DNA from 3 places in the Streptomyces sp. NPDC048483 genome. Region 1 is predicted to be linked to each of the others. Evidence: riboswitches for the same ligand, from Rfam matches in the RefSeq annotation. Region 1 holds a riboswitch; each other region holds the start of a gene.

Region 1 (6,953 bases):
ACCGACCTGCAGATCCAGGCGACGGAACTGCTGCGCACCCGCGACAAGCTGGAGGAGCTGCTCACCCGGCACACCGGGCAGCCGCGCGAGGTGATCGCCGTCGACATCGAGCGCGACAAGATCTTCGACGCCCGCGGAGCGCAGGAGTACGGCCTGATCGACGGGCTCACCCGCGGCCGCAAGCGGTCCGCCGCCTCGTCCGGGGCGCGGTGAACGAGGGTGCTGCCACCGGAGCTGCCGCCGCTGCCCGCACTGACGCGGGCCGAGGGGGAAGTGATCGACCGGTACTTGGAGGTCCTGGACCTGCTGGGCCGGATCAATCCGGCACGCAGCGGCGGCACTTACAGCGGCCTGCGCGCGGCCCAGGCGCTGGTCGGCAAGGCGGCCGAACTGCGCGACGCGCTGGCGCTGATGCACAGCCGCGGCGAGAGTGAACTGCATTCCGGGACGCTGACCCGGGCGCTGCGGGTGCTGGACGGCGAGCGCCGGGCCCGGCTCGTCGCACTGCCCCCGCCGCCCGGGCCGTGACACGACACGCCCCCGGCCGACCCGCCCGTACGGCGTAGCACGCGTGCTTGCCTTGGAGGGGCGACGAGTTGCAGAGCGCGCCTGCACGTCATGCGGCAGTTGACGCTTCAGCCCTGGTCCCGGCCTCACCCACCACCACCCACCCCTCAAAAAATCCGACATAAGTCACCAATCGGTGTAAATGTGACCAATGTCACGCAACGCATTTCTTGCGCGATTTTGGGCGGTGACGGCGTAAAGATCCCTCCACGACAAGACCCCGCCACCTCGACGGGGCGGTCCGGACGGGCGCCTAATCCTGCCGCCGTGCCGGATGTCAGGTCGACGCGGTTGGATCGGCAGGAGCGGAGGAACCGAGCACGACGGGGCCCCGGCCCGCAAGGCCGACGGGCTCCTTGGGGTGAAGCCGTACGCACGGCCGGGCATCTTCGCCTGCCCGAACCCGACAGGTCTCCCTTCGCAGGCGGCTGACGAAGGGTTGCGCATGAGCATGCGCAGGCATCTGCCGCATCTGCTGGCACGCGCCGGCACCGTCTCGGCCCTCACGATGGTCACCATCGGGGCCACCACCGTGACTCCGGGAGCAACCCCCGACGCCGAAGCGGCCGCGGTCTCCACGAAGGCACTGCGGATCGCGGCCTCCAAGCGGGGTTCGCCCTACCAGTGGGGCGCCCAAGGCCCGTACCGCTTCGACTGCTCGGGGCTGACGAGGTACTCGTTCAAGCACGCGGGCAAGGCGCTGCCGCGTACCGCCGCCGCGCAGTACAACGACACCAGTCATGTCTCGCGCGGGGCGCGCAGAAGCGGGGATCTGGTCTTCTTCCACGCGAGCGGCGGCGTGTACCACGTCGGCATCTACGCGGGCAGCGGCCGGATCTGGCATGCGCCGAAGGCGGGCGCGGTGGTGCGGCTGGAGCGCATCTGGAGTTCCGCCGTCTGGTACGGACGGGTGGGCTGAGCTGCGGCGATCCACTGTTCTCCGTCAATTGTCAGTGGGCCTGGGTACGTTGGAGCAATGACCGGGCCCTGCGACATCAACGGGGGGTGGCGGAGCTGCGGGGGCGACGGTGGCTCAGGCGAGTACCAGCTCGGCGAGCAGGATGCCGCCCAGGGCGGTCAGCAGCGCTCCGGTGGCGGCCTCCAGGGCGCGGGCCACCCGCGGGCGGCGCAGCCAGGCGCCGAGGCGGTCGACGAGCAGCGCCACGGCGGGGAACCACACCGCCGCCATGCCGACGACGACGGCCGCGAGCAGCAGGGTGCGGGGCAGCGCGGGCTGCCCCGCCGGGACGAACTGCGGGAGCAGGCTGAGGAAGAGAACGGGGGCCTTGGGGTTGAGCGCATTGGTGAGGAAGCCCTGGCGCAGGCAGCGAGCGGTGGCGAGGCGGCCCATGGGGTGGGCCTCCTCGGCCGGTGCGGCGGTCGCGGGACCGACGGGCCGTGGTGCGCGGGAGGCGGACGGCCGGCGCGCGACCGAGATCAGGGCACGGGCGCCGAGATACAGCAGATAGGCGCCGCCCAGGAGTTGAACGGTCTCGAACAGCGCCGGCACGGCGACGAGCACCGCCGCGAGCCCCGCCACCGCCAGCGCGGTGTGCACCAGCAGTCCGCCCGCGACCCCGAAGGCGGTCGCCACGCCCGCCCGGCGCGAGTCGAGTGCGTTGCGCACCACGACCGCGAAGTCCGCGCCCGGCAGGGCGACCATGCCCGCGGCGACACCGGTGAATGCCATCAGCTGTCCGTCCATGACAGCAGCATCGCCCGAAGGAGCCTTTAATAGGTATGGGAGATCTTCTGGGTCTGCCTAAAGAGATTCTTAAGGGAGTGGCTTCTGTGTACGACCCCACGCGGCTCGCCGCCCTGGTGGCGGTGGCGGAAGCCGGTTCGATCACCCGGGCGGCCGAGCGGCTCGGCTACACCGCCCCCGCGCTCTCCCAGCAGCTCGCCAAGCTGGAACGGGAGACGAGTGCGGCGCTGCTGGTGCGCCACCACCGCGGCGCCCGGCTGACGGCGGCCGGTGAGCTGCTGCTCGTCCGGGCGCGGCGGGTGCTGGACGAGCTGGATCTGGCGCGGCACGAGCTGTCCCAGCTGACCGGGCTGTCGGGGGGCCGGCTGCGCGTGGGGACGTTCCAGACGGCCGGTACGCATCTGCTGCCGCCCGCCCTGAGTTCCTTCCGGCGGGCGCACCCGGACGTGGAGCTGAGCGTGACGGAGTTCGTACCGCCGCAGGAGATGACGGCGGTGGCGCTCGGTGAGGTGGATCTGGCACTGACGCATGAGTATGTGCCCGGCGAGGCGGTGCCGGTGCCGGACGGGGTACGGCTGGACCCGCTGCTGACCGAGGAGCTGGTGCTGGTCACGGCCCCCGGTCATGCGCTGTCGGCGGGCACCGGGCGGCTGGCGCTGACCGAGCTGGCCGGCCAGCCGCTGGTCAGCATGGCGCCGACCAATCCCAATCGGCGCGCCGTGGAGGCGGCGCTGGCGGACGCCGGGGCGAGTGTGGCGGTGCGCTGCGAGTCACCGGGCTACGGCGTGGTGTGTGCCCTGGTGAGCGCCGGGCTCGGGGTGGCGGTGGTCCCGGAGATGATGGCGACCGGTTCGGTGACCCCGCTGGGGATCCGTCACCTGGACCCGCCCGCGCTGCACCGCACGATCTCGGTGGCCTGCCGCACCGGCGGCGGCACCCCGGCGGCGGACACCCTGCGGGCCCTGCTGCACGGCGCGTTCACCCGAAGGGCCCCGGCGCCGTGAGACGGGGGGGCTCAGTGGACCCCGGCCGTCCACGGCATCGCCACGGTGACGGTCTTGCCGCCGCACTCCGTGGGCACGACCGACAGCCGGCCCCCGGACTCCGCGGCGAGGGAGCGGATGATGACCATGCCCCGGCCGTTGTCCTGCTGGACCGCGGCGGGCAGCCGCCGCGGCCGGCGCGGATGGCTGTCGGTGACGCCGATCCGCAGCAGCGCGTCCCGGTCGAGGCGCAGCCCGACGGTGAAGGTCGGTGACCGGCCGAAGGTGTGCTGGACGGCGTTGGTGGTGAGCTCGGAGACGATCAGGCGGATGGCGTCGGCGGTCTCCGTGTCGGCGGGCAGACCCCATTCGGCCAGCACCTCCAGCACATGTCTGCGGGCGAGCGGAACCGACGCCGGGACGCTCGGCAGGGTGAGTGAGGATTCCTGGTGGTCTGCCATGGCGACGCCGTCCCTTTTCCGCCGTGGCCGCAGGGGTGTCCCGTACGGCCACGGACCGGTGCTGTGCGCGCCAGGCTGCCACCGTTGCTGATGGTGTGGTGGCCGATCCACCGAGTTGTACGGATTCTGTCGCCCGAAGCGGTGAACTCTGCGACGGGAGACCGTATTTGGGCGCCCGGAGGGACCTCAGAGCGCCGGCGCGGTGGCGGTGATCACACCGACCGCCGTATCCACCTGGTCGCGCGTCAGGTCCGCGCGGGCGGTGAGCCGCAGCCGGGAGATCCCGTCGGGTACGGACGGTGGCCGGAAACAGCCGACCGCGAGTCCGGCCTCCCGGCAGTCGGCCGCCCAGCGGACCGCCCGCTCCGGGGAGGGCGCCTGTACGGAGACCACCGCGGCGTCCGGCCGTACCGCCGTCAGACCGGCGGCGGTGAGCCGGGCGTGCAGCTCCTGGGCGACCTCGCGGGCACGGGCGGCGCGCTCGGGTTCGCGGCGCAGCAGCCGCAGCGCGGCGAGCGCGCCGCCGACGGCCGCCGGGGCGAGCCCGGTGTCGAAGATGAACGACCGGGCGGTGTTGACCAGATGCTCGATGACCCGGGCCGGGCCGAGCACCGCGCCGCCCTGGGAGCCGAGCGCCTTGGAGAGGGTCACGGTGGTCACCACGTCGGCGTCACCGGCCAGTCCGGCGGCCGCCACCGCACCGCGGCCCCCGTCGCCCAGGACCCCCAGGCCGTGCGCATCGTCGACGACGAGGGCGGCGCCCTGTGCCCGGCAGGCCTCGGCGAGGGCGCGCAGCGGCGCGGCGTCACCGTCGACGGAGAACACCGAGTCGGTGACGGCGAGCGCCCGGCCGTCGTGGCCGGCCAGCGCGGCGCGTACCGCCTCCGGGTCGGCGTGCGGGGCCACTTCGCGGCGGGCGCGGGAGAGGCGGCAGCCGTCGATCAGGGAAGCGTGGTTGCCCGCATCAGAAACGATGAGGGTCGCGGCGTCGGTGAGCGCGGTGACGGCCGCGAGGTTGGCGGCGTAGCCGGAGGACAGGACGAGGGCCGCCTCGAAGCCGCAGAACGCGGCGAGTTCGGCCTCCAGCTGGGCATGCAGCTCGGTGCTGCCGGTGACCAGCCGGGAGCCGGTCGCGCCGGCGCCCCACCGCTGGGCGGCGCGCGCCGCGCCGCCGGTGACCTCGGGGTGCCGGGCCAGACCCAGGTAGTCGTTGCCGGCGAGGTCCAGCAGCGGGGAGTCGGCGGGGCGGGGCCGCAGCGTACGGACCAGTCCGGCGCGCCGGCGTGCGGCGCGCGCCTCGTCGATCCAGTCGAAGGCCGCGCCGGACGCCCGCCGGGAGGGCTCGTCGGGCGTCGCGGGCGAGGCGTCGCGCAGCGGCGAGGGGGCGGCGTCCTGAAGCATCGGCGTCCTTGTCGTCACGGCCTCGTCTCGCGGCCTCGATTGTGGGCTGTCGATAGACGTTAGCGGTCGTTCCGCACGGACACGGTGTGGTGATACACACACCCCGATCCCGCCGTGTTGTGGGAATCCTCCTTGGCCGAGGGCGGTGGCGTACGCCAGGATCACCATCATGGACCTGCTGAACACACTGGTGGACAAGGGACTGCGGCGCGAGTTGCCGACCCGCGAAGAGGCGCTCGCCGTGCTGGCGACGTCCGATGACGAACTGCTCGATGTCGTGGCCGCGGCCGGAAAGGTGCGCCGCCAGTGGTTCGGGCGGCGGGTCAAACTCAACTATCTCGTCAACCTCAAGTCGGGCCTGTGCCCCGAGGACTGCTCGTACTGCTCCCAGCGGCTGGGGTCGAAGGCCGAGATCCTCAAGTACACCTGGCTCAAGCCCGATGACGCCTCCAAGGCGGCCGCCGCCGGCGTGGCGGGCGGCGCCAAGCGGGTGTGCCTGGTGGCCAGCGGCCGCGGCCCGACGGACAAGGACGTGGACCGCGTCTCGGAGACCATCTCCGCCATCAAGGAGCAGAACGAGGGCGTCGAGGTGTGCGCCTGTCTCGGGCTGCTCTCCGACGGTCAGGCCGGCCGGCTGCGCGAAGCGGGCGCCGATGCGTACAACCACAACCTCAACACCTCAGAAGCCACTTACGGCGACATCTGCACCACTCACGACTTCTCCGACCGGGTCTCCACCGTCCAGCAGGCCCAGGCGGCAGGCATGTCCGCCTGCTCCGGACTGATCGCCGGCATGGGCGAGAGCGACGCCGCCCTGGTCGACGTGGTCTTCGCGCTGCGCGAGCTGGACCCCGACTCCGTTCCGGTGAACTTCCTGATCCCCTTCGAGGGCACCCCCCTCGCCAAGGAATGGAACCTCACCCCGCAGCGCGCGCTGCGCATCCTGGCGATGGTCCGGTTCGTCTGCCCGGATGTGGAGGTGCGGCTGGCCGGCGGCCGCGAGGTGCATCTGCGCAGCCTGCAGCCGCTCGCCCTGCACCTGGTCAACTCCATCTTCCTCGGCGACTATCTGACCAGCGAGGGCCAGGCCGGCAAGGACGACCTGGCGATGATCGCGGACGCCGGGTTCGAGGTCGAGGGCACGGACACCACGACGCTGCCGGAGCACCGTACGGAAGCCGAGGCCGCCCCCCGGACCGACGAGGCCGCCACGGTCTCCGCTCCCCCCTCCGACGACACCCGCCGGGACCTGGTCTCCGTACGCCGCCGCGGCGCCGGTACCGACCTTCCGCCCAATGCCTGAGCCGGCCCTCACGCCCGGCGAACTCCTCGCGCTCGACCGGCAGCACGTCTGGCATCCGTACGGGCCGATGCCCGGCCGCGCCGAACCGCTGCTGGTGGAGTCGGCGTCCGGCGTCCGGCTGCGGCTGGCGCAGCCCGTCGAGGGGCGGACCGAGCTGGTGGACGGCATGTCGTCCTGGTGGTCGGCGGTACACGGCTACAACCACCCGGTGCTCAACGACGCCGCGCGCGGCCAGCTGGAGCGGATGAGCCATGTGATGTTCGGCGGGCTCACCCATGAGCCCGCCGTCCGCCTGGCGAAACGTCTCGTCGACATCACCCCGGAGCCGCTGCAGCATGTCTTCCTCGCCGACTCCGGCTCGGTGTCCGTCGAGGTCGCCGTCAAAATGTGCCTGCAGTACTGGCGCTCGGTCGGCAAGCCGCGCAAACAGCGGCTGCTGACCTGGCGGGGCGGCTATCACGGCGATACCTGGCAGCCGATGTCCGTCTGCGACCCGGACGGCGGGATGCACGAGCTGTGGCAGGGGGTGCTGC
Region 2 (6,953 bases), on a different contig from region 1:
AATCAGCCGGTGGGCAATGTCGCCCAGCAGCTGGGAGGGGGCGCCGGCCAGCCCGAAGGAGAGGACGGCGCCTGCGGCCGGGTCGATGGCGGCCCGGACGACCGTGTCGACGCCGCGCGGCACCATCGCCTGGACGACCGGGCGCAGCTCTTCGGGCGAGCCGAGGAAGTCGGTCAATTCGGCGTACGTACGGCGCAGTTCGCGCTCGCCGGCGATGTCCAGGCGGACGCCGCCGAGGTCGGCGCGGTGCCGCAGATGGGGTGCGGTGGTCTTGAGGGCGACCGGATAGCCGAGCCGGGCGGCGGCGCGGACGGCGGAGTCGGGGTCGGGGGCGGGCAGGGAGGGGCGGGCGTGGATGCCGTAGCGGGCGAGTAGGGCCTCGGCGTCGGCGGCGGGCAGCGGGGCGGAGCGTTCGGGGCCTGGGGCGAGGCGGTCGAGGAGCCGGTCGATGTCGGCCCCGGTGGCCGTCTCCTGGATGTCGTCGTACTCGGGCACCCGGCCGGGCTCGGCGGCATCGCGGCGCCAGGCGGCGTAGCGGACGGCCTCGGCGAGCGCGCGGACGGCACGCTCGGCGGCGGGGTATGCGGGGATGCGGACGGGGACAGGACGGGGTCGGGCCGGAGGCGGGGGCGTGGCGTCGCGGGAGGTCTGCGGGCCGGCGGAGGGCGGGGCCGGGGGGCGTGGGGGGTAGGGAGGGTACGGGGGCAGCGGGGGTCTGGGCGAGGCCTGGGCGGGAGCGCCGTCGGGCATCTGCGCGGGGGTGCTGGGGTGGGACTGTGCCGGCGCGCCGTCCGGGGCCGACGGCTCGGCACGGGGCGCGGCCGGCGGCTCGGCGGGCGGGGCCGGCGGCTCCGGGCACTCCCCCGGTGCGGCCAGCGTCCCGGCCAGGTCGTCCATGGCGAGGTGGACGACGGCAACCGGCTTGGCCGGGTCCGCCGTGGCGGCGGAGCGCAGGGCGACGGCGAGCGCGGTGCCCTCGCTCGTGCCCGGAACGGCATCTTCCCCTTCACCCACCCAGGGGATGGCCGTGACAACGACGGCGTCGCAGCCCTCGCCCGCGAGCGACTCGGCGAGCGCGGCCCGGAAGTCGTCCGGTGTCGCCGTGGGCGCGAGCACATGGGGGCGCAGCGGACGCAGGCCTTCGGTCAGGCAGGCGTCGTACGCCAGCAGGGCGAGCGACTCGGAGTTGCCCAGGATGGCGATGCGCGGACCGGCCGGCAACGGCTGGGAGGCCAGCAGGAGTCCGGCGTCGATCAGCTCGGTGACCGTATCGACGCGGATCACCCCGGCCTGCCGCATCAGGGCGGCGACGGTGCCGTCGGGGATACGGACCGTGGGCACGGCGTGGCCGAGCGGGGCGGTGCCGTTGTGCCGGGCACCCTTGGCGACCACGACCGGTTTGACGGCGGCGGTACGGCGGGCGAGCCGGGCGAACTTGCGGGGGTTGCCGATGGATTCCAGATAGAGGATCACCACATCGGTGTCCGGGTCGTCGTACCAGTACTGGAGGAGGTCGTTGCCGGAGACATCGGCGCGGTTGCCGGCCGAGACGAAGGCGGAGATACCGGCGATGCCGCCCTCACCGGGGCCGCGCGCATGCAGCCCGCTGAGCAGCGCGATGCCGATCGCGCCGGACTGGGTGAACAGGCCGATGTGGCCCGCACCGGGCATCTGTGGCGCCAGAGAGGCGTTCAGCCGGACGGCCGGGGCGGTGTTGATCATGCCGAAGGCGTTGGGCCCGATGAGCCGCATGCCGTACGAGCGGGCCTGACGGAGCAGGGCGCGCTGCCGCTCGCGGCCCTCGGGGCCCGCCTCGGCGTAACCGGAGGAGAGGATCAGCACGCCCTGGACGCCGTGTTCGCCGCAGTCGCGGACCACGTCGGGGACACGGGCCGCGGGGACGGCGATGACCGCCAGATCGACCGGGTCGGGGATCTCCCGCAGCGAGCGGACGGCGGGTACGCCTTCGGGCTCGAGGCGGTCCATGCCCTCGGGGAAGGCGTGGTTGACGGCGTGGGCGCGGCCGGTGAAGCCGGAGTCGAGGAGGTTGCGCAGGGCGGAGCGGCCGACGCCGCCGGGGGCGCGTCCCGCCCCGATGACGGCGACCGACCCCGGGGCGAGCAGCCGCTGGACGGATCGGGCCTCGGCGCGCTGCTCGCGGCCGCGCATCACGGCCATGGACTGCTCGGTCGGTTCGAGGTCGAATTCCAGCCGGACCACGCCGTCTTCGAAGGTGCGCTTCTGGGTGTAGCCGGCGTCCGTGAACACCTTGATCATCTTGGAGTTCGCGGGCAGCACCTCGGCGGCGAACCGGCGGATGCCGCGCTCGCGGGCGACGGCCGCGATGTGCTCCAGGAGGGCGGAGGCGACGCCTCGGCCCTGATGGGCGTCCTGCACCAGGAAGGCGACCTCGGCCTGGTCGTCCTCGGGGTCCTTGGCGGGCAGCCCCTGGTCGTTGATCCGGTCGTAGCGGACCGTGGCGATGAACTCGCCGCCCACGGTGGCGGCGAGGCCTACCCGGTCGACGTAGTCGTGGTGGGTGAACCGGTGGACATCACGGTCGGACAGACGCGGGTAGGGCGCGAAGAAGCGGTAGTACTTCGACTCGTCCGATACCTGCTCGTAGAACGAGACCAGGCGCTCGGCGTCGTCAGGGGTGATGGGACGGATCTGCGCCGTGCCGCCGTCGCGCAGCACCACGTCGGCTTCCCAGTGGGTCGGGTACGCGTGGTCCGGCTGCGTCTGCATGCGGACAAGCGTACGGCGGGGCACCGACAACCGGCACGGCATGCGTACCCTCTGCCACAACGCAGGGCTGCCGGAGCATTCCCGGCAGCGTGAGAGAATGGTCTAGACAACAGTCACCCGACTTGAAGGGCACCACCATGGCTGAGCGCCGCGTCAATGTCGGCTGGGCCGAGGGCCTGCACGCCCGCCCCGCCTCGATCTTCGTCCGGGCGGCCACCGCGGCCGGCATCCCGATGACGATCGCCAAGGCCGATGGCAACCCCGTCAACGCGGCCTCCATGCTCGCGGTCCTGAGCCTGGGCGCCCAGGGTGGCGAGGAGATCGTGCTGGCCTCCGACGCCGAGGGCGCCGAGGCCGCGCTCGACCGCCTGGCGAAGCTCGTCGCCGAGGGCCTGGAGGAGCTCCCCGAGACGGTCTGACGCCGTCGGGGTGCCCCTGCTCTCCTCTGTCCGCGGCCCCGCCGCGGTGACCGGAAACGGTCGCCGCCGCGGGGCCGTTTTGTGGTGGGGGCTGCATCGGGGGCTTGTTGTGGGTGACGGCTGTGGGTGGTTGCTGCGCGTGGTTGTTGTGCGTGGCGATTCCGGTGTGCGGACCGGGGTGATTCGCCACGGGGGCCATTCGCTGCGGGGCATTTCTTTGCGTGAAGCGGCGCCGCAGGAAACCATCCGGACCGAATTCACCGTACGGGCACGCCGAAATCCCGGGGTGCAAATTACTCCGGCCCCGGAAATGAGGCGCAGAAATACCGGTCCCCGATCATCGGGAACCATTGCCCCGCCCATTACCCGCCCCTTTGTATACAGCCCGCATGTTAATTGCGGGCACGCCCCGTGTTGACGGGCCGTTTCGCGTCCCTCACCGCGGGCGCGGCGGGGTGGCGCAGCCGGTGCGCCGGGAGGGAACGTTCGATATGAGCCGCCATCAGGGCGCGGGCCCGTTCCGCGTCTCCGCGGGCCACCGCGTCCAGCACCGCGCCGTGTTCGTCCCACGACTCGGCGGCGCGCGCGGGCAGTTCCACGACGTACATCCACTCGATCTTGCGCCGTAGCTGGGTGAGCAGCGCCGTCAGGCTGGGGCTGCCGGCCGCCTGGGCGAGCGTCTCGTGGAACCAGCCGTCCAGTTGGCGCACATCGGCGGGGTGACCGTGCCGGGCCCGTTCGCGGCCGAGCCGCACGAGACCGCGCAGCACCTTCAGGTGGGCGGGGCTGCGGCGGGCGGCGGCCCGGGCGGCGCCCAGCGGCTCCAACAGGGCGCGGATGTCCAGGAGATCGGCCGCTTCCTGCTCGGTGGGCTCGGCGACACAGGCGCCCGCATGGTGGCGGGTGGTGACGAAGCCCTCGGACTGCAGGGTGCGCAGCGCCTCGCGGACCGGAACTCTGGAGACGCCGTAGCGGGCTGCGAGAATTTCCTCGATCAGCCGGCTCCCCGGTGCGAGCGCACCGGAGACAATGTCATCGCGAATCGCCGTGCACACCGCATGCGCGGAAAGATGGCCTCGCATCGTCCGTGCCTCCGCCGTAATCCCCGGGAAACCCGCCGATCGGCGAGTTTTGTGTGACTCTATTCGACCGGAACGGTTTTTCCGACGGCCTCCGGTAATTCATGGATATTTTTTGGCCATGGGTCCGTCATGGTCCGCCACGGGTCCGTCATGGTCCGCCACGGCCCCGGACGGCCCGGCGCCTGCCGCCCGCCGGATACGCGGAAGCCCCGGCCGATGGCCGGGGCTTCACCTGGGCGCGCGGAGCGTCAGACGCCGACGCCGTGCGAACGCAGGTACGCGATCGGGTCGATGTCCGAGCCGTAGTCGGGGCCGGTGCGGGCCTCGAAGTGGAGGTGCGGGCCGGTGACGTTGCCGGTGGCACCGGAGAGGCCTATCTGCTGGCCGGGGGTGACGGTCTGGCCGACCGAGACCCCGATGGACGACAGGTGGCCGTACTGGGTGTACGTCCCGTCGTGCATCTTGATCACGATGTTGTTGCCGTACGAGCCGCCCCAGCCGGCCTCAACGACGGTGCCCGAGCCGACGGCGTGGACGGAGGTGCCGGTGGCCGCGTGGAAGTCGATGCCGGTGTGGCTGCCGGAGGACCACAGGCTGCTGGAGGCCTTGTAGCCGGTGGAGACGTAGGAGCCGGCGACGGGGGCGACAAAGGCGTTCAGGCGCTTGCGCTCCGCCTCGCGGGCCGCGCGCTCCTTGGCCTCCCGCTCCTCCTTGGCCTTCGCCTCGGCCTTCTTCTTGGCGGCCTCGGCGAGCCGCTGCGCCTCTTCGGCCGCCTTCTTCGCCGCGGCCTCGGCCTTCGCCTGCGCGGCGGCGGCCTCGGCGGCCGCCTGCTGCGCGTCGGCCTGCGCCTCGACGCGGCTGGCGAGCTCGTCGCCCATCACGACGGCCTGCTGCAGACCGGTGTCCTCGACGTGCGCCTCACTGGTGGCGGCCATCGCCGGGGAGGCGACGGAGGCGACGACGCCGGTGGCCGCGAGGGTGGCTATCCCGGCGATCTTGCGGGTCGTACGAGCCGTGCGGCTCGCACCACGATGTTTCCCGGTGGCACGGGTGAACGCCATGTGCTGGCTTGTCCTTTCCTCCCTTGTCGCCTACCGGGTTAGCTGACGGGTTCGGAGCAGGAAGGTCTCCTACGGGCTCCTCCGGAGAGGAGTCCGATTCACCCCAGGGGACGTGTGGGTCCCCGGCTCCCCTGGCTCGCGCCGTACGGGGACTCGGCGATGACTGTCCGGTGCCACTGTTGTGGCGGACTTGTGACGAACAGCCGGACCGACGCTAATCGGGACATCTTTCAATCGGCAAACAGAACCGGCTCTTTGTGCCGTACGCCACAGGGGCATCGGGCAACCAGCCACACCATTCCGGACATACAGCGACTCCCGTGGCGAAGGTGCACCACGGGAGCCGCCTTGTCGATATATGACCCATCCATGCCTGACCAGCGGTCAGACAACGGGTTTTCTCAGCCGCTGACGACCGTCACCTTGCCGATGCCGAGTTCCCTGACGGGCTCGGCGATCTGCGCGGCGTCACCCACCAGGACCGTCACCAGCCGGTCCATGGGGAAGGCGTTGACGGCGGCCGCGGTCGCCTCGACCGTCCCGGTCTCGGCGAGCCGGGCGTACAACTGCGCCTGGAAGTCGTCCGGGAGGTCCTGCTCCACCTGGTCGGCGAGCGTGCCCGCGACGGCCGCCGCGGTCTCGTACTTCAGCGGCGCGACCCCGACCAGGTTCTGCACCGCGACATCCCGCTCGGCGTCCGTCAGCCCCTCTGCCGCAAGGGTCCGCAGCACCTTCCAGAGGTCCTCGAGGGCCGGCCTGGTGGATGCGGTGTCCACCGACCCGCTGATCGCGAGCATCGCGGCGCCGCTCCCGTCGGCGGACGAGCGCAGCACCTGGCCGAAGGCCCGCACCCCGTAGGTGTAGCCCTTCTCCTCGCGCAGCACCCGGTCCAGCCGGGAGGTGAGCGTGCCGCCCAGGCAGTACGTGCCGAGCACCTGAGCGGGCCAGATCCGGTCGTGCCGGTCGGCGCCGATGCGGCCGATCAGCAGCTGCGTCTGGACGGCTCCGGGGCGGTCCACGATCACCACGCGGCCGGTGTCGTCGGCGGTGATCGCCGAGGCCTTGAGCGGCTCGGCGGTGGAGCCGGTCCAGGCGCCGAGGGTGTCGGCGAGCGCCGCTTCCAGGTCGACGCCGGTGAAGTCACCGACGATGACGGCGGTGGCCGTGGCGGGCCGTACATGGGCGTCGTAGAAGGCGCGTACGGCCGCGGCGTCGATGCGCTCGATGGTCTCCTCGGTGCCCTGGCGGGGCCGCGACATCCGGGAGGTGGCCGGGAACAGCTCCTTGGACAGCGCCATCGCGGCACGCCGCGCCGGGTTGGCGAGCTCGTGCGGGATCTCGTCGAGGCGGTTGCGTACCAGGCGCTCGATCTCGCTGTCCGGGAAGCCGGGGGCGCGCAGTGCGTCGGCGAGCAGGCCGAGCGCGCGGGGCAGCCGGGATGCCGGCACCTCGAGGGAGACCCGGAGGCCGGGGTGGTCGGCGTGCGCGTCCAGGGTGGCGCCGCAGCGCTCCAGCTCGGCGGCGAACTCCTCGGCGTTGTGCTTGTCGGTGCCCTCGGACAGGCCGCGCGCCATGATCGTGGCGATGCCGTCCAGGCCCTCGGGCTCGGCCTCCAGAGGGGCGACGAGGTTGATCTCGACGGC
Region 3 (6,953 bases), on a different contig from region 1:
CCCTCAGTTTGAGCGCGGCCTCATCAAAGGCTGCTTCGTCGAGGCTGTGCGAAGCCCGCGCCTTCACCAGCTCATCGACGCACAGCTCGATTGCCGCACAGGCATCCATTAGGCGCTCCGGCGCGATCTGCTTCCGCTTACGCAGTCGCGCATCGCGGCCCGCCCTGTCGATAGCCTTGTCGAACGCCTTGTGCAGATCATCCTGCAGAGACTGCGCTCCGCTCTTCTCTTCCGCACTCGAATCCCGTGCGGCGACACGCGCTTTTGCCTGAAGCACCTGCCGGTTGAGCTCACGCGCGGTGGACACCTTGGACGATGTCCCCGGGACCGAAATCCCCAGTCCAGGCACAGCGATGCTCTGTTCCTGTTCCGACTCTGTGATCAGTCCGGCCGGCAGGACGCTGGACAAGTACTTCTCCTGGAAGCCCTCTTCAATGTGCCGGACGTCCGTCTTCGAAAACCCCAGGGTGATCGCTGCCATGCGGGTCTCCTTGAGAATCTCCGCCCGGTCCGGGTCGGCAGCAGCGAGCTTGCTGTAGTCGCGGTGCAGCTCCTTCAACTTCTCCTGGTGATCCTCGAAGTCGACCAGGCGCAGGGCAGCATTCCCATTCTGGCTGCGTTCGATCTGATCGCGTACGACCCGCAGAATCCACCTTTCCTGGTCGTACGTCTTCACCTGGATCCGGAACGCCTTGGCGATGACATCCGGAGTACGCCCGAGGCTTGCCTGCTCTTCCATGGCAAGCAGCCGGTTGATGTACGAGTAGTCGCGACGGTGGTCCTTGCGGAGCTGCAACGACAATTCCACGGCATTGATGTCAGCCCAGGTGAATGACTCGGGCAGGACACCGACGCGCATCGAAGCCGCGCCCAGTCCCTTGAGCGCCGCTGCACGGGTGTTTCCGTTGACCAGGATGCCGTGGTGAGTAATCAATCCCGGGTCGGTCTGCCCGTATTCTTCCAGGCTCTTCTTCAGCTTTTCAAAGGCAGGGTCGCGCCGAGTAGGGTCGGCCGGCTCGTTCTGGAGCAGAGACTCCAGATACTCCTGGCCCTTGTGCCCCCAAGGGTCGGACTCAAGCGCCCTGTCCTTCTGTGCGTCATGAGTCCGCTGTGCGCGAATGCGATGGGTTGCCGGGTTGTAGTAGAGACCCGAGAGAGGCAGATCGATGACCTCAACGTTCAGCGGCTGCCCGTTCCAGTCCACCGTTACGGTCTCGCGTGTGCCCCCGGAACTCTTCACCTCCTCAACACGCTTCTTGATCAGCTCGCTGAACTCGGCCGCCCTCGGCGGCGGCGGGAATTGCTGCATGATGTAACCCCGTCCCCTTTGCTAGCTCTCGCCTCGAATTGCCTGCTTGACGACCTCACGCGCCTCCGCCGGCAGCGTCCGGTACATTCCCCAGAGCTTCTCAAGGACGCTATACGTGCGCTGATCTGCCTCCAGCCACTGCGCCAAGACCTTGCGCTCGACAAGCCCGAGCGTGTCCACACGCTTCAACAGGACCGTCAGATCGGCTTCTCCGCCGCGGTTTCCCACCCGACAACGGTTACACTCGGTGACCAGCTGCGTATTCGTTGCGCCGTCGGCGAGCTTCACCTGACGCCGCGCAATGTCGAGCTGCGCGGTCCCCGGACTGTCGCCGTAGCGCTCGCCAGCCCCCACTCCGCAACTGCGGCACAAGTAGTCGTCTGACTTCATGACATCGCTCCGCTGGGTAGCGGTCAGACTGCTGTTCGGCTTGGCCTTCCCTTTGCCCGGCACCCAGACCGGCTCCCCCTGCTTCATGAAGCGATGCTCATTGCTGTTGAGGCCCGGGTCCTCGCGGCTGGTGAGGATGACCCAGCCAACATCACGCAAGTCGCGCATACGACGGTCAATCTGTGCGATACCGGGAAAGGCCTCACGCATCGCGGCCTTCGTGAACTGGTTTCCCTCGCCGACCACTTCCACCAGCCACCGGGCAACGCGGATCTTCCCGCCGTGTTGCGTGTCCTGCCAGGACGGCGCATCCATGATGGCCCCCACCCTTCTGCCGACATCAAGGTCCACCCGACTGGCCGCGGAGAACCCGTAACAGCCGCTGTGGTGCCATCTATGTCAGCGGCTCCGGGCGAACATTGCGAGCAGCAGCCGACGTTGCCCGGACAAACGCAACAAAGGCGCTTAGCCTTGCCAGCACTGTTGCGACGGCGAAGGCAGGGTGGATGGCACGGCAGGGACGTCAACTGGCCCCTATTGACCCGGGTCTGGCAGAGGGGAACCGGCGGCTGGCGGAAGCCCTCCGGTCCCTGCGCTTGCTCCTGGCTCCAGGGACGGAGACGTTAGCGGCGGTCGCCGATCAAGCCAGCCTAGATTGCAACCGCGAACGTCCACTGAGCACAACCGCCGTCTCCCGCTACTTCAGCGGCCAGGTGATAGCCCCGGGGTGGTTCATCTGCTGGTTGCATGAGAAGGCGCAGCGTGGTGGTCACGGCGGGGAGCACCCCCACGCACTCGACGATCTGCTCGCGCTGCAAAGGTTGGCAAAGAAGCCAACCGACTGCTCCGGTTGCAACAAGCTCATCAAGGAGCTCTGTCGCAGTGACGCGGAATTACTGACGTCCAAGAGCCGGAGGTGGCATCTCGAACGTGCTCTTGCCGCATGCCGTGATGTGACTCGTCGGGCCGGTTTCAAGGCCGGCTCCCACGACTATTCGTCGGCGCCACGCAGGCAGGGGGCTCCCCTGCCGGTCCCCCGCTACCGGCAGGACCGGCAAGATGAATGGAAAGACCTCCAGGCCGCCCAAGCCGTGGCGGAGCACGTGAAGGCACTGGCAAGCGAACAGAAGCACCACGAAGTGGCGGCGGCACTCCAAAACGCTCAAGCGGTGCTGTCGCCCGTTGAGACGGCCGCTGTAGTGGTCGTACTGCGCAGTGCGGAGGTGAACGGCGTCGCCGAGACACTGCTCAAGGGGTACGCACGTGACCTGCCTGCTCATGCGGTTATGGGTTTCGCCCGCAGCCTCCTGCAGCATGGTCTCCCAGCCGACGCGGAAGCGGTTCTTCATACCGCAACTAGTTAGCTGCGGCAGCCCGGGCCGGCGCCCGCTGGCTCTTCGCGAGCCGAGGGCGTCTCGCACGTAAGATCGGACCCCGTTGTCCCAGATAGGGAGGTTATGGCGATGGCTAGCGTTCCAGCGACAGTTGTGGCAGTAAGCGGCCTGGTGGGGGGATACGGAGTGGCCCGCTGGACTAAGCGGCGCCCTCTTGGCGGCGTAGCCCTCGCAGCCGCTGGAGCCGTAGCAGCCACGGGGTGGCAGCAGAAAGCCGGGACGGCAACGGCTGCCGCATTGACTGGCACTTATGTGGCTGCATTCGCCGGCTCCCATCCGCTTGCCAAGAAGATCGGGGCCTGGCCCGCGGTGTTTGCGGTGGCGGGCGGGGTTGCCGTGGCGTCGTGGGTGGCGGTGGACCGTCGGGGGTAGGCAGGCCGAGGCGTGTACGGGGTCGGCGGTCCGAGGTGCCGTCGGCCCGGTATACGCGTCAAGGTCGAGAAGGTCAGGCCGTTTACGCCGACGCCTCGTTCAGCAGGTTCAGTTCGACCTCCGTGAGCGTGACGTCGGCGAGGGCCAGGAGGGCCGGGAGTTGGGCCACGGTGCGGGCGCTGGCTATGGGGGCGGCGACCGTGGGCCGGGCGGCGAGCCAGGCCAGGGCCACGGTGGCGGCTTCGGCTTCGTGGGCGGCGGCGACGGTGTCGAGGGCCTGGAGAACGCGGATGCCGCGGTCCGTTGACAGGTGACGAGCGGCGCTCTCGGAGCGGACGCTGTCGACGGCGGTGTCGGGGCGGTACTTGCCGGTCAGGAAGCCCGAGGCGAGCGCGTAGTACGGGACCGCGGCCACGCCGTTGCGGGCGGCCACGTCGGCGAGTTCGCCCTCGTAGGTGTCGCGGGAGACCAGGTTGTAGTGGGGCTGGAGGGCCACGTAACGGGCCAGGCCCTCGCGGTCGGAGAAGGCCAGGGACTCCTCCAGGCGCCGCGCGGAGATGTTCGAGGCGCCGATCTCGCGGACCTTGCCGGCCTGGACGAGGTCGTTGAGGGCGGTGAGGAATTCCGCGACCTCGACGGACTCGTCGTCGAAGTGGGTGTAGTAGAGGTCGATGTAGTCGGTGCGCAGGCGGGTGAGGGATGCGTCGACCGCGGACTTGATGGTGGCGGCGGAGAGGCCCTTGTAGGCGGGGTGGGCACCCACCTTGGTGGCGATGACGACATCGGAGCGATTGCCGCGGGACGCCAGCCAGTTGCCGATGACGGTTTCGGACTCGCCGCCCTCGTTGCCGGGGACCCAGGCCGAGTAGACGTCCGCGGTGTCGATGAAGTTGCCGCCGCCGGCCACGTACGCGTCGAGTACGGCGAAGGATTCCGCCTCGTCCGCCGACCAGCCGAAGACATTGCCGCCGAGGGAGAGGGGGGAGACGGAGAGCGAGCCGAGGGAGGTGCGGGAGGCGCGCGAAGCGGGGGAGGCGTGGGAGGTGTGTGTCGCGGTCATGCGTGGTTTCAGCGTTGGGGGGAGGGGAGTTATTCCCGGAGATGTGCCCGGAGATGTGCCCGGAGATGTGCCCAGGATCTTCCTGGGGGTGCGCCGGCAGGACGTGTCCCCTCCCCCGGCGCGTCAGACGTTCAGCCCATGGTCACGCAGCCACGGCATCGGGTCTATCGGGTCGCCGGCACCGGGGCGGACCTCCAGGTGGAGATGGGGGCCCGTGACATTGCCGGTGGCGCCTACGCGGGCGATCACGTCGCCGGTGTTGACCTTGCCGGAGGTCTTCACCATGGAGGACAGATGGCAGAACCAGAGCTCGGTGCCGTCGTCGAGGGTGAGGACGATGCGGTAGCCGTACGAGCCGGCCCAGCCCGCCTGGGTGATGGTGCCGGAGTGAACTGCCTTGACGGGAGTACCGGTCGGTGCGGCGAAGTCCTGTCCGGTGTGGTCCGCGGCCCAGCGGTCGCCGGCCTGGCCGAAGCTGGCGGTGAGGGTGTAGGAGGCGACCGGGGTGATGAAGCTCTTGGCCAGTTCGGCGAGGCGTTCGGCCTCCGCCTTCTTGCGGGCCGCCTCCGCCGCCTTGCGCTGGGCCTCCCGCTCCGCCGCCTTCTTGGCGGCCGCGGCCTTCTGGGCCGCCTCCTGGTGCGCTGCGGCGTCCTTCGCGGCCTGATCGATGGCGGCGGATTCGGCGGCGTCGCGCGCCTCCTGCTCGGCCGCGTCCTGCTGCGCGTCGGCCTGCTGGAGGATGCGGTTGCGCAGCGCCTCGCCGGCATCCGCCCCCTGGGCCGCCTCGCTCTGGGTAAGGCCCGCCTGGGAGAGGGGGCCGGGGGAGGACGAGCTGGACGAGGAGTCCGTACCGGAGCCGGAATCGGAACCGGCGTCGGATATGAGGCCGCCTATCCCGGGGAGGGACTTGGCGTCCGGCAGCTTGTCGGAGATGTCGTCGGCCATGCCGCCGATGTCGGGCATCGAGATCGGGACGGGCGGCCGGTCCTCGGCGGTCGCCATGCCGCTCGCGCCGACCGCCGCGATGACGCCGACGCCCAGGACCGTACCGCTGCGGGCGAGTCCGCCGCCGCGCTGCTTGGCCACCCGGTGCTTGCCGCGGACGGACCGGACGGACTCCTCGGTGGGGTTCCACTCTTCCCACGGTCCGTCGCCGTCGCGCGCACCGTCGCGCTCGCGGTCGCGGACGCCGCCCTGGTAGACGACACCGGGACCGTCGAAACGGCCTCGGCCGTCGAACGGACCCCGGTCATCGAGGTCGGCGGCTGACGGTGCCTCGGGGGCAGGCCTATTGGACGCCACGGGGGCGCACTCCTTTCCCTCCTTCACGCCTACCGGGTTAGCTGACGGGTTCGGAGCAGGAAGGTCTCCTACGGGCGCCTCTGATGGGAGGTGCCCGATTCACCCCAAGGTGGTGGTTCCCCGGTTCCCTCGGTGCAGTTCCTGCGGTGCGTGCAGGCACTTCGTACGGTTCGCGCGGAGCGGATCCGCTCGGCTGGTACGGGTATTGCTGCGTGCCGTAATGAAGTGGCTGACGTGCAGGGCGTGCGCGTGCGGGATTCGGCGTCGGCGCGCGGTGCCGCCTCTTGCGACGGCTGGGACGACCGCGCTCCGTTATCGGACAGTAATAGAGATCGCCGGTGTTTTCCAAGCCTTCCCGGGAATCTGTATGCGCTCCGCACGAGCCATGGCGTGGACTTTTTCCCCCACCAGGGGCATAAAGCGGGCGAGTTGCCCACCCGTCGCCAAACGATCTCTCGGCGATTGTGTGCCAGTTGTTATGCGGAGGGGTGCCTGGCCATTACGCAGCGTGAGAGCAGTAACGTCGGATCATGGTCGTCAACGTGGTCAACGTCGTCAACAGCGCGCAGACAGTTGCGGATCGGTACCGGGAGTTCTCCTGGCAGCAGGCGCGGGGACGGTCCGACGCCCACGCGGAGTTGACCGTCCGGATCAGCCACGACGAGGAGTTCTGCGATCTGTTGTCGGGATCACTGCCGGCCGGGGACAAGCAGCAGCCGGGCCTCCTCCTGGCCGCCGTCCGCCATCTCGACGGCCCGCACGCCGAGCACGGGCCGCGCGACGAGGCGGCGTACGGACGCTGGCGCGAGTGGACCATCCGGCACTGGGACGAGGTCCGCACGGTGATCATGCGGCGCACCGACCGGACGGACGAACCGGCCCACTGCGCCACACTGCTGCCGCTGCTCGCCCGTCTGCCACAGCCGCTCGCGCTGCTGGAGGTGGGCGCGTCGGCGGGACTGTGCCTTCAGCCGGAGCGGTACCGGTACCGGTACCCAAACGGGCAAAGCGATACGGCCCCGGGGACGGAGCTCGGGACAGACATCGGGACGGAGCTCGGGACGGACATCGGGACGGACTTCGGAGCGCCCGGAAGCCCGTTGACCTTCACCTGCCGTACGAGCGC

Evidence for each region. Region 1 has a riboswitch for cyclic di-AMP ahead of AB0D04_RS17575 (NlpC/P60 family protein). Riboswitches for the same ligand answer to the same signal wherever they lie in the genome.
Region 2: another riboswitch for cyclic di-AMP. It lies ahead of AB0D04_RS16760 (M23 family metallopeptidase); the one in region 1 lies ahead of AB0D04_RS17575 (NlpC/P60 family protein).
Region 3: another riboswitch for cyclic di-AMP. It lies ahead of AB0D04_RS35475 (M23 family metallopeptidase); the one in region 1 lies ahead of AB0D04_RS17575 (NlpC/P60 family protein).

The regions. Positions count from the first base shown of each region.
Region 1 is NZ_JBEZJZ010000029.1:25,503-32,455, forward strand. Features, by position in the region: gene AB0D04_RS17565 (ATP-dependent Clp protease proteolytic subunit) at 1-213, shown strand, start outside; gene AB0D04_RS17570 (hypothetical protein) at 220-528, shown strand; cyclic di-AMP (ydaO/yuaA leader) riboswitch at 821-1,009, shown strand; gene AB0D04_RS17575 (NlpC/P60 family protein) at 1,013-1,486, shown strand; gene AB0D04_RS17580 (LysE family translocator) at 1,601-2,272, opposite strand; gene AB0D04_RS17585 (LysR family transcriptional regulator) at 2,359-3,276, shown strand; gene AB0D04_RS17590 (ATP-binding protein) at 3,288-3,716, opposite strand; gene AB0D04_RS17595 (8-amino-7-oxononanoate synthase) at 3,903-5,117, opposite strand; gene bioB (biotin synthase BioB) at 5,287-6,420, shown strand; gene AB0D04_RS17605 (adenosylmethionine--8-amino-7-oxononanoate transaminase) at 6,413-6,953, shown strand, end outside.
Region 2 is NZ_JBEZJZ010000027.1:14,754-21,706, forward strand. Features, by position in the region: gene AB0D04_RS16745 (GNAT family N-acetyltransferase) at 1-2,748, opposite strand, end outside; gene AB0D04_RS16750 (HPr family phosphocarrier protein) at 2,886-3,167, shown strand; gene AB0D04_RS16755 (GntR family transcriptional regulator) at 3,560-4,249, opposite strand; gene AB0D04_RS16760 (M23 family metallopeptidase) at 4,498-5,310, opposite strand; cyclic di-AMP (ydaO/yuaA leader) riboswitch at 5,324-5,479, opposite strand; gene AB0D04_RS16765 (pitrilysin family protein) at 5,712-6,953, opposite strand, start outside.
Region 3 is NZ_JBEZJZ010000112.1:1,796-8,748, reverse strand. Features, by position in the region: gene AB0D04_RS35500 (ParB N-terminal domain-containing protein) at 1-1,309, opposite strand, end outside; gene AB0D04_RS35495 (hypothetical protein) at 1,331-2,014, opposite strand; gene AB0D04_RS35490 (hypothetical protein) at 2,443-3,063, shown strand; gene AB0D04_RS35485 (hypothetical protein) at 3,163-3,465, shown strand; gene AB0D04_RS35480 (aldo/keto reductase) at 3,548-4,525, opposite strand; gene AB0D04_RS35475 (M23 family metallopeptidase) at 4,649-5,827, opposite strand; cyclic di-AMP (ydaO/yuaA leader) riboswitch at 5,839-5,986, opposite strand; gene AB0D04_RS35470 (DUF2332 domain-containing protein) at 6,358-6,953, shown strand, end outside.